One region of the Peribacillus sp. Aquil_B1 genome, then DNA from elsewhere that is predicted to be linked to it. Evidence: riboswitches for the same ligand, from Rfam matches in the RefSeq annotation. Region 1 holds a riboswitch; each other region holds the start of a gene.

The links. A riboswitch is a leader RNA that binds a small molecule or an ion and turns the genes downstream of it on or off. The one in region 1 is predicted to bind S-adenosylmethionine.
Region 2: another riboswitch for S-adenosylmethionine. It lies ahead of MPH60_RS11515 (Na+/H+ antiporter NhaC family protein); the one in region 1 lies ahead of mtnK (S-methyl-5-thioribose kinase).
Region 3: another riboswitch for S-adenosylmethionine. It lies ahead of MPH60_RS09230 (YezD family protein); the one in region 1 lies ahead of mtnK (S-methyl-5-thioribose kinase).

The regions. Positions count from the first base shown of each region.
Region 1 is NZ_JAKXEE010000001.1:1,575,896-1,579,177, forward strand. It holds gene mtnA (S-methyl-5-thioribose-1-phosphate isomerase) at 1-732, opposite strand, end outside; gene mtnK (S-methyl-5-thioribose kinase) at 747-1,949, opposite strand; SAM riboswitch class I at 2,028-2,181, opposite strand; gene MPH60_RS07950 (carbon-nitrogen family hydrolase) at 2,253-3,035, opposite strand; gene MPH60_RS07955 (pyridoxal phosphate-dependent aminotransferase) at 3,135-3,282, shown strand, end outside.
Region 2 is NZ_JAKXEE010000001.1:2,348,432-2,351,713, forward strand. It holds gene MPH60_RS11515 (Na+/H+ antiporter NhaC family protein) at 4-1,311, opposite strand; SAM riboswitch class I at 1,502-1,609, opposite strand; gene MPH60_RS11520 (SOS response-associated peptidase) at 1,888-2,559, opposite strand; gene MPH60_RS11525 (hypothetical protein) at 2,620-2,775, opposite strand; gene hutG (formimidoylglutamase) at 3,056-3,282, opposite strand, start outside.
Region 3 is NZ_JAKXEE010000001.1:1,866,545-1,869,826, forward strand. It holds gene MPH60_RS09220 (TetR/AcrR family transcriptional regulator) at 1-487, shown strand, start outside; gene ssuE (NADPH-dependent FMN reductase) at 688-1,221, shown strand; SAM riboswitch class I at 1,497-1,605, shown strand; gene MPH60_RS09230 (YezD family protein) at 1,777-1,920, shown strand; gene MPH60_RS09235 (phosphoadenylyl-sulfate reductase) at 2,104-2,808, shown strand; gene sat (sulfate adenylyltransferase) at 2,838-3,282, shown strand, end outside.

The DNA of each region.
Region 1 (3,282 bases):
AGCCGCAATTCTGTCGGCACCGACAATGATACCATTTATTCCTTTCTGGTGAATCGTATGGGCAGCCATATTATCAGAAATTAATGTGACATCAATCCCCGCTTGCATCAATTCCCAGGCAGTCAAACGCGCTCCTTGCAGGACAGGCCTGGTTTCACATGCATACACTTTTAGCGGAAAGTCTTTTTCTTTAGCCAGGTGGAAGGGAGCCAAGGCTGTGCCATATCGAGCCGTGGCGATTCCCCCAGCGTTGCAATGCGTTAGAATGGAATCTCCTCTAGTGAATAAGGATAAACCATGTTCCCCGATTTTCCTGCACATTTCTTCATCTTCGGCAAAGATGGCTTTAGCCTCCGATACAAGTGCTTCCTTGGCAGTTGAAATGCTTTGCGCGGCTTGCAGAGTATTTTCCATCCTCCTTAACGCCCAAAAAAGGTTGACAGCAGTTGGCCGTGAAGAGGCGAGTTTTTCAATATGCTTCGCTACATTCTTTTTGAATTCCGCTAATTCAGCGGTTGTTTCCTGTTTTGCACCAAGTGCAACACCAAATGCTGCAGTCAGTCCAATTGCTGGGGCTCCGCGAACTTTTAATGTCAAAATGCTGTCATATACATCATCAACAGAATGAAGTTCAATAAATTCAGTTATGGAAGGAAGGGCTTGTTGATTTAATAATGTAATATGGGTATCAGCCCATTGTACCGAATAAGGTAATGGTGCTAGTGTTGTCATGTGCAGGTCTCCTTTTAAATGGTTGAATAAGATGGCAGTGTACGTTGCTTCAACGCTTCAATGACAGCTGGAACATCCAATTCTCCCCGTTTTTTAATTAAAAAAGCACCAATTTCCAATGTTGCCGTTTTGGCAGCGATCCTTGTTTCTTTATCTTCAATGACATTTAAATCGGCAACATGGGAAAGTCCGATGGTTCGCCGAATCAGTTCACAGCCGGCAAAGCCGAATGCATCTTTTTTGAATTTTGTCAGTAAATAAGGCAGATAACCTTTCACATGGCGAAATGGGCTTTTATTTTGGCCTTCCCATAATTCGGAATAAGTTTCTTCAAAGACCTTCCAAAATTCATTAAGGTGTGTGTAAATCTCTTCCTTTCCAACGCTATTACGTGTGACTGCCTGAAAGAGAAGGTTGGCGGTGTATTGACCCAGGTCAAAACCAACTGGACCATAAAAAGCGAATTCCGGATCGATAACCTTTGTTTCAGTTTCACTTGCAAATATACTTCCAGTATGTAAATCTCCATGAAGCAAGGCTTCCTGCTCGGTTTCAAAGCTTTGTTTCAGCTTAGCGACCTCAAGAATCACTTCTTTATCATTCCATATATTTTTGGCGGCATCAGTCAATTCCACCTCGAAATCTCCCGGGAGTTCCTCAAAAAATGGATCAGTGAAAATAAAGACTTCAGTGATTTTGCAGAGTTCGGGATTCGTGAAATGGCGGGCCACTTCCTTTTTCGCAGAGGGTTCTAAATGATAATCGGATGTATAAAATGCCGTTTTCGCCACATATTCACCAATATGCTGTGAAAGCAATGGATAGGAATCTCCTTCGATCAATCCTGTTCTAACGATTTTCAAGTGCGATAAATCCTCCATGACCGTGATGGCAAGCTGTTCATCAGAATAATAGACTTGCGGTACGAATTCTGGGCAATAACTTCTGAAATGAATCAACGCATTCGCTTCAATGGCAGCTCTTTTCAAAGTCAGCGGCCAGCTCTCACCAAGTACCTTGGCATAAGGGACCGCTTGTTTCATTATAATCCCTTTATTTGTGACTGTATCTGTAATATGAAAAACATAATTTAAGTTTCCATCGCCGATTTCTATACATGTTAAACTTGCATCCGCATTGACCAACCCAAGTTTTTTTGCAAGGGTTATGGCTGTTTCGTTTGTCAATCTCTTAAAATTTGAATGGTTTTGAGTCATTCTTTTCCCCTCCGGATTCAAAATAAGAATAAAAAAGCCTCTTTCATATAGAAAGAGGCAGAAGTTTTGGCTTCGGACCTCTTATCTTCCAGAAAATGAATTCTGGTGGAATTAGCACCGTGCTCTGTGGATTTTATAATCCGGCGGTGAATCCGCCCCATTTCACAATGGTATTACAGTCGGTTGCTGGGCTTCATAGGGCCTTTATCCCTCAGCCTGCTCTTGATAAGAGTAAATGTTTTCTGAAATTTTAATCTTCGGGAAAATAATATCAACTTTTTAAATAGTTTGTCAATGGGTAAATTAATAAAAATCAGGACGGCGATCTTCGAATACAGGTATTTTGTTACGTGCTTCCGTAACTTTATTGAAGTCCAAGGTGCCTGTCAGGAGTTCGTTTCCTTCTCCGGCTTCACTTATGATATTCCCCCAAGGATCAATAATCAAGGAATGACCGGCAAAGATATTATTGACATCAGAGCCTGAACGATTAACGGCTACAACATAGGCTTGGTTCTCGATGGCACGGCTAATCAATAAGGCTCTCCAATGATCGAGTCTTGGCTTTGGCCATTCAGCCGTAACGAATAGAACTTCGGCGCCTTTAGCGGTATGGGCTCGTTGCCATTCAGGGAAACGGATGTCATAACAAATGAAACCAGCACATATTTTTTCATCAAGTGTAAATAAACCATCTTTTTCTCCTGGCTTCAGGAAATGATGTTCATCCATTAACTGAAATAAGTGAAGCTTATCATATTCTTTTATGAGATTTCCCTGTTTATCGATGATTATCATGGTGTTATAGATTCCCTTGCTCGTTTTTTTCGCAATGGAACCGCCTACGATGTGAATCTCGTGTTTCCTTGCCTGTGTTTTAAGAAATTCAATCGTTTTTTCCGCCTCTTGATCAGCAATCTCATTTAACCTGCTTAAGTCGTATCCGGTTGTCCAAAGCTCTGGTAAAATGATGATATCGGGTACTGACCGTGCTGCTTTTTCCAACCATTGTTCCGCAACCTGAAAATTGATATCAGGTTGCCCGAATGCTATATCCATTTGAATACAAGCTATTTTCCACTTCATCGTTTAAAACCCCCACATGTAAAAAATGCTTTACAAGACTATGATAAACATATATCATTTGTGACTAGAATTTCAAGAAATTTCAGAGAAGGTGTATAAATGGTGCAATTCGAAAAATCCGGACAGCTTCAGGACCTGCCCAAGCAGTTTTTTGCCTCACTTGTCGCAAAAGTCAATGCCATCACGGAGCAGGGTCATGATGTCATCAATTTAGGCCAGGGAAACCCTGATCAGCCGACACCGGACC
Region 2 (3,282 bases), 770 kb from region 1:
GTTTTAGTTCTTCGATCCATCATTTCCCGGCTGAAACCGTGGAAAACCAATCAGGATGGCAATGACAGCACAAAGTCCAATTAGTATCGGGTAATATGAATACTGCAGGATGCTTATCGGAGAAATCTTTGCTACCCCTGCTGCAACAAGCAGTTGTGCCCCATATGGAATCAACCCTTGGATACAACATGCAAATATGTCAAGCAAGCTCGCTGATTTCCGCGGATCAATCCCATACTTTTCAGCGATATTTTTGGCAAGTGGCCCGGCAATTATAATCGAAATCGTGTTATTTGCCGTTGAAAGGTTCGTCAAACCAACAAGCCCGGCAATGCTGAATTCCGCGCCTTTTTTTGATTTGCTATTTCGGGTCACTAGGTGGAGTAGATAATCGATGCCACCATTATGTTTGATTACAGCTACCATACCTGCAATTAAAATGGCAAGGAAGGAGATTTCATACATTCCCGCCATTCCTTCTCCAACTTTTTGGATGACACCCAACGGTTGATAACTTCCGTCCGCCAACCCGATAATTCCGGCAAAGACGATTCCGATGGAAAGGACCAAGAACACATTGACTCCTGCCAATGCAGTGATCAATACGCAAAGATATGGAAGAATCTTCACCCAATCATAAGACTGTTGGGAGATGTCGGCTTGTTCACCCATCGTTAAAATTCCCAGGATGGCACATGTGATGATGGCTGCAGGTAAAACGATGAAAAAATTCACTTTAAACTTATCCTTCATTTTCGTTCCCTGAGTTCGAACTGCAGCGATTGTCGTATCTGAAATGAAGGAAAGGTTATCCCCAAACATCGCACCACCAATAACGGCCGCCATTGAAAGGGCAAGCGAAATATCTGTTTGCTCACTAATCCCGACCCCGATAGGTGCCAGTGCAACAATCGTTCCCATGCTTGTCCCCATGGATAGTGAAATAAAACAAGCGATGATGAAAATCCCTACCATTAATAAATTTTGCGGAAAAACGGCTAAGGCAAGATTCACTGTTGATTCAACTGCCCCCATGCCATTGGCAACTTCGGCAAAAGCTCCGGCTAAAAGGAAAATGATAACCATTAACATAATATTGGCGTCCCCGGCACCTTTACAGAAGATATCAACCTTTTGATTGAATGTCTCTTTCCGATTCATTGCCAATGCAGCTGCCGAAGCAATTGAAATCGCTACAATCACCGGAAATGAATAAAAATCTTTAGTGATGATTCCGGACCCTATAAATAAAATTAAAAATACGACAAATGGGATCAATGCCCATGGATTCCCTTTCTTGTTTGCACTCATGATGTACACCTCTTTTTATTTTTCCCGTGACATGTGTCACAGCTCTTATTTTATTAACAGTTTTCGCAAATAACACCCGTTTGAACTTGATTATCAAGTCATGGAGCTATAGCCAAGAAACTGTCAGCATAAAAAAGACCCCTTCTATGTTAACAACAAGAAGAGGTCTTTTAATTTATAAAAAACACCCTTCTTATCTTTCAGGCGAAAATCAGCCTGCTGGATTTGGCACAGCACTCCTATTAAGTCCGCTGCCGAGACATCTTCGGGCCAGTCCCTCCGTCTCTCTTGATAAGAAGATCTAAATTATATAATTTATCAAAAATTACGATGTCTACCAGAAAAGGACCAGGCTGAAAAGTTGCCGAAACCGATCTAGTTTCTGAAAGTGTCACCGAAAGTCGTTTTGAAAAGCAAATATAAGAGTACAGCATTTTGTCTATTTTCGCAAGGATTAGTTTTAAATTATTTCTCATGCACTCCTTACTGATTATAAAGAGATCTTGACATATGCAGTTAATCAGTTATTTTCATTTATCGGAAAGAGTTCATATAAAAAAGAGGTCTAATGACCTCTCAGCAAATTTGTTGTATTAGGGTCGATGAATTATTCTTTGTCGAGTTCACATCAGTCGATACCTCAAAGGCTTCCATCTGTTCCGAATCGAATGACTTTAAATACTGCTGCAGATATGCAGGATCATTATTGGTTGGATTCAACCAATCTTTTTCATCTTCTGGTTTAAGGATGACAGGCATACGATCATGAATGCTAGTCATTAGCTCATTAGGAACGGTTGTTATAACGGAGCACGAATAGACGCTGATGCCTTCAGGAGATTTCCAGGATTCCCAGATACCCGCCATTCCAAATGGAGCATGATTCTTCAGTTTTATTCGCATCGGTATTTTTCTTTCCGGTGTCTTCTTCCATTCATAAAAAGAGTCAGCGATTATCAAGCATCTCTTCTTCATATACGCATTCCTGAAGCTTGCTTTCTCAGCAATGGTTTCCGCTCTGGCATTAATCATTTTGTAGCCCACTTTTTCGTCTTTTGCCCAGAAAGGAATGAGTCCCCACCGAAGATATCCAAGTCGATTCCTTGCCCCGTCATTAATGACGGAGAGGACGGATTGGGAGGGAGCAATATTGTAGCTGAATTGGTATTCCTCATCAAACGATCCTTGAATATCAAACCGATCTTTTATTTCTTCAATATCAGTGAAAAGAGTAAAACGTCCACACATACTATCGCCTACCGTATTAGAATTTATTACAGTGTAACAAATCACACGGGCAGGCACAAATCAGCGTTCTAAAATCCTGATGTCGGTAAATGGTTGATTAAATAATTCGCTGGAAATCAAAAGAGTTCCAAGGACTTCTCTTTCATCTTCAGCTTTAATGATTTCCGACAAGATCAAGGTACTGCCATTCCTGACCGTCACTTTATATTCATTCATAAAAAAATCCCCCCTAGATGGTTGTTATTATAAACCAAAAACCCACAAGTATCATAGTGAACTTTGGCCGAGTCATGGTTAAACCAATAACGGGTAGGCAAGCAATTGCTGGACCATTAACCCGTGTAAATAAGGCGTAAAAAAGACCGTCCATGAATGATTCACGGACAGCCTGGGTGCTGTCAAAGGTTTTAGCCTCAACTGATAGTTGATCATGGAGATAACATTGAGGAAAGCTGGAAGGACCAAATTCGAATTGCCCCTCTTCCATGTCCACTCATTATTTAAAATGCAGCAAAACTTCATTTATTAAATGTGCTGCTAATGTTACGGTTTTATTATTTTCGTCCAACGAAGGATTCACTTCCGAAATGTCAAAGGAGAGAATCTTTTCATTTGATACGATATGCCTAATAATCGCACGGACCAATTTCGGGTTCAGTCCAAACGGAGATGGTGCACTTACCCCAGGTGCATAGGCTGAATCAATAACGTCCGTACATAATG
Region 3 (3,282 bases), 290 kb from region 1:
TGCTTGCAATGTTTCCGAAGCTACTATTTACAAATACTTTGACAGCAAAAAAGATTTACTATTGGCTACCATTACCCCTGATGAGAAAGAGGAATCTGAAGAGGGCACTAGCCATCTATCTACGGATGATCTAGTGGAGAATCATGTTTGTACCATGATAAATAAAATTCTTGATAATAAAGAACAGTTTTCGATACTATTCAGGGAAACACAATTCGATCAAGATATTTCGAAGCAATATGTAGATCAGATCTTTAAGCCGAATGCCAGGCATATTGAAATACAGAAGAGAATAGATAGTGGTGAGATACAATATATCTCTGATATTATCCTATTTAATGTAGGGATCATTTCTTTCACATTGGCATTATCTACACATTATGAGATCCATCAGCAGAAAAAGGAGCCATATTTTACTTCTGAACGAATTAAGAGCATTGCTCAACTTTTGGTATATGGCATTCATGGAAAACAAAAACATACATAATGAAACGGTCATATTGAAGGGCATGAGCATCAAGCCGCAAATATGACCGTTTTATTTTCCTTCAGATCCGATGGAGTAAACTTGTGAATTCTTTAAACCAGAGTGTAAGATTTGACTTATATTTTTCAGACTATTACGATAAAAGCATACTGTACGAAGATTTTATCTGGAAATCATGTAATATTGGAGGGGTATATTAAATGAGTGATATCGTAATTTTATCAGGAAGTCCGGCTATTCCGTCCAGAACGGACATCTCACTAAAACATATTCAATCATTAGTCGAAAACGAAGGATTTACCACAGCTTATTACTCAATTACGGATTTCTCAGCAGATGATTTATTTCAAGGCAAATATAACAGTGAAGATATCTTAAAGCTTTCAGAGAGAATTCAAGCAGCTAGAGGAATCATTATTGGTTCACCGGTTTATAAGGCTTCTTATACAGGTGTATTGAAGGCCTTGATTGATTTGCTGCCAGAAGGTGCTTTTAAGGGCAAGCCAGTACTGCCAATCATGATTGGCGGAAGTAACAGGCATCTATTGGCGATTGACTACGCACTTAAACCATTAATTTCAATTTTAAAAGGCGAGCCGCTGCAGGGCATTTATTTTGTTGATAAAGAAATAGATAAACAGAATTCAGAAAACCCGATTAATGATTTGCATTTAATTGATCGGGTCCAGAGTCAAGTTCAAGAATTTATAGAAGCGATACAGTTAAGAAATTAATGAATTCTCCCTTCTATAAAAAGGGCTGGAATTCGAAAAATTATTATTTTAAATGATGACAGGCGCCAATAATAGGCTTGTTAATGAAAATAGACTCATTTTTTTGGAGTTTTTATCTAAAAAGACGAGTCTATTTTCGTATTTACATGAACATAAAATCATAATTGGAATAGTGTGTATAAAAATAACAGTTCATCCATAATATTAAACCAAGTTATTTTATAAGAAAACTCCATTGACAAGGATTAAATATATGTTAATATTTAAAATAATAAAACTTATCCAGAGCGACGGAGGGAATTGGCCCTTTGAAGTCCAGCAACCTGCATGATCGATGCAAGGTGCTACCTCCAACAAAATGTTGATCATTTTGGAAGATAAGGTAAAGATATTTACCTTGGGATCTTTCCATCATGGAAAGATTTTTGTTTTTTTGGAAAGTTGTAGGCAAACCATAACAATGTAAGGTTGTTTGGAATTATATAAATCTAAGAAATTCATTTAATCAGCGGTGAAAATAAGAAATTCGCGGATTTTCTTAAAGGAGGAACAGGCTTGGATAAAGAGAATCAGCTTGAAGAAATATTTGAACGACTTCAAGAAATGCTTAATTCTATGAAATATGGATCCATTACACTTATTGTCCAGGATGGTAAAATCATTCAAATGGAAAGAAATGAAAAATTAAGAATTAAATAAGGTATCTGCTGACTAGAAAAACTAGAGGCGGGTTTAACTGATATAAAGAGAGTATTGGTTAGATTCGTCTCTTTTTTTCCTAGAGTCAAACAAACTGGAGAAGATTACAACGGGTAGTGATCAATAGTTACTCTAACCTGGTACAGCAAGTTTTTAGAGGGGGCTACAAAGTTGGCTGCATTAATAAACTATGAAAATTTCAACACTGGGGATTTCCCTGTATTTCCCGAAGACAGTGAGACAAAAGGTGCTTTGGAAGTTCTGCAATGGGCGAATGACCATTATGGAAACGAACTGATTTATGCTTGCAGTTTTGGCATTGAAGGCATCGTGCTTACGGATTTATTGGCGAAGGTCAATCCTTCTGCCAAAATAGTTTTCCTTGATACAGATGTTCATTTTGAGGAAACTTATCAATTGATCGAGCAAGTGAAAAAGCGATATCCAAAGCTTTCGATCGAAATGAAGAAACCAGCCTTGACGCTTGAGGAACAAGCAGCTGAATATGGGGATGAATTATGGGTTAGAGATTCCAATAAGTGCTGTAACATCCGTAAAATCATTCCGCTTACCGATGTGCTTTCAACGGCAACAGCATGGCTTTCGGGATTGCGGAGGGAGCAATCCGAAACAAGGGCTTTGACCGAGTATATCAATAAGGATAATAAGTTCAAATCAGTTAAAATATGTCCACTCATACATTGGACATGGAAAGATGTATGGCGTTACGCCCACAAAAACGGACTTCCATATAATATCCTGCATGATAATGGATATCCGAGCATTGGATGTAAAACATGTACTGCACCAGCCTTCAATGCAGATGATTTACGCTCAGGCCGTTGGCAAGGAGCTCAAAAAACGGAATGCGGATTGCATTTATCTTAAATAAATAGAAACCATAGGGGGAAATTAGCATGACAATCAGTTTACCGCACGGAGGAACATTAATCGATCTTTGGGAACCAAATTATGATATTAGTAAAATAACAAAGTCAATCGAAATCGATGAAATTGCTTTAAGTGATCTTGAATTGATAGGCACTGGTGCCTACAGTCCGATTAATGGATTCTTTACAAAAAGTGACTATGAGACAGTGGTCAAGGATATGAGGCTTAGCAGCGGTCATGTATGGAGCATCCCGATTACGCTGCCTTTGACCGAAGAAATTGCAGAAACCCTTACTATAGGTGAAGAAGTAACCTTGACTCATGATGGTGAAACATACGGGGTTCTCTCCGTTTCCGATATTTATACTCCAGATAAGCAATTGGAAGCGACATTAGTTTATCAAACGGATGATGAGAAGCACCCTGGAGTGAAAAATTTATATAACCGCGGTGATGTATATGCCGGCGGGG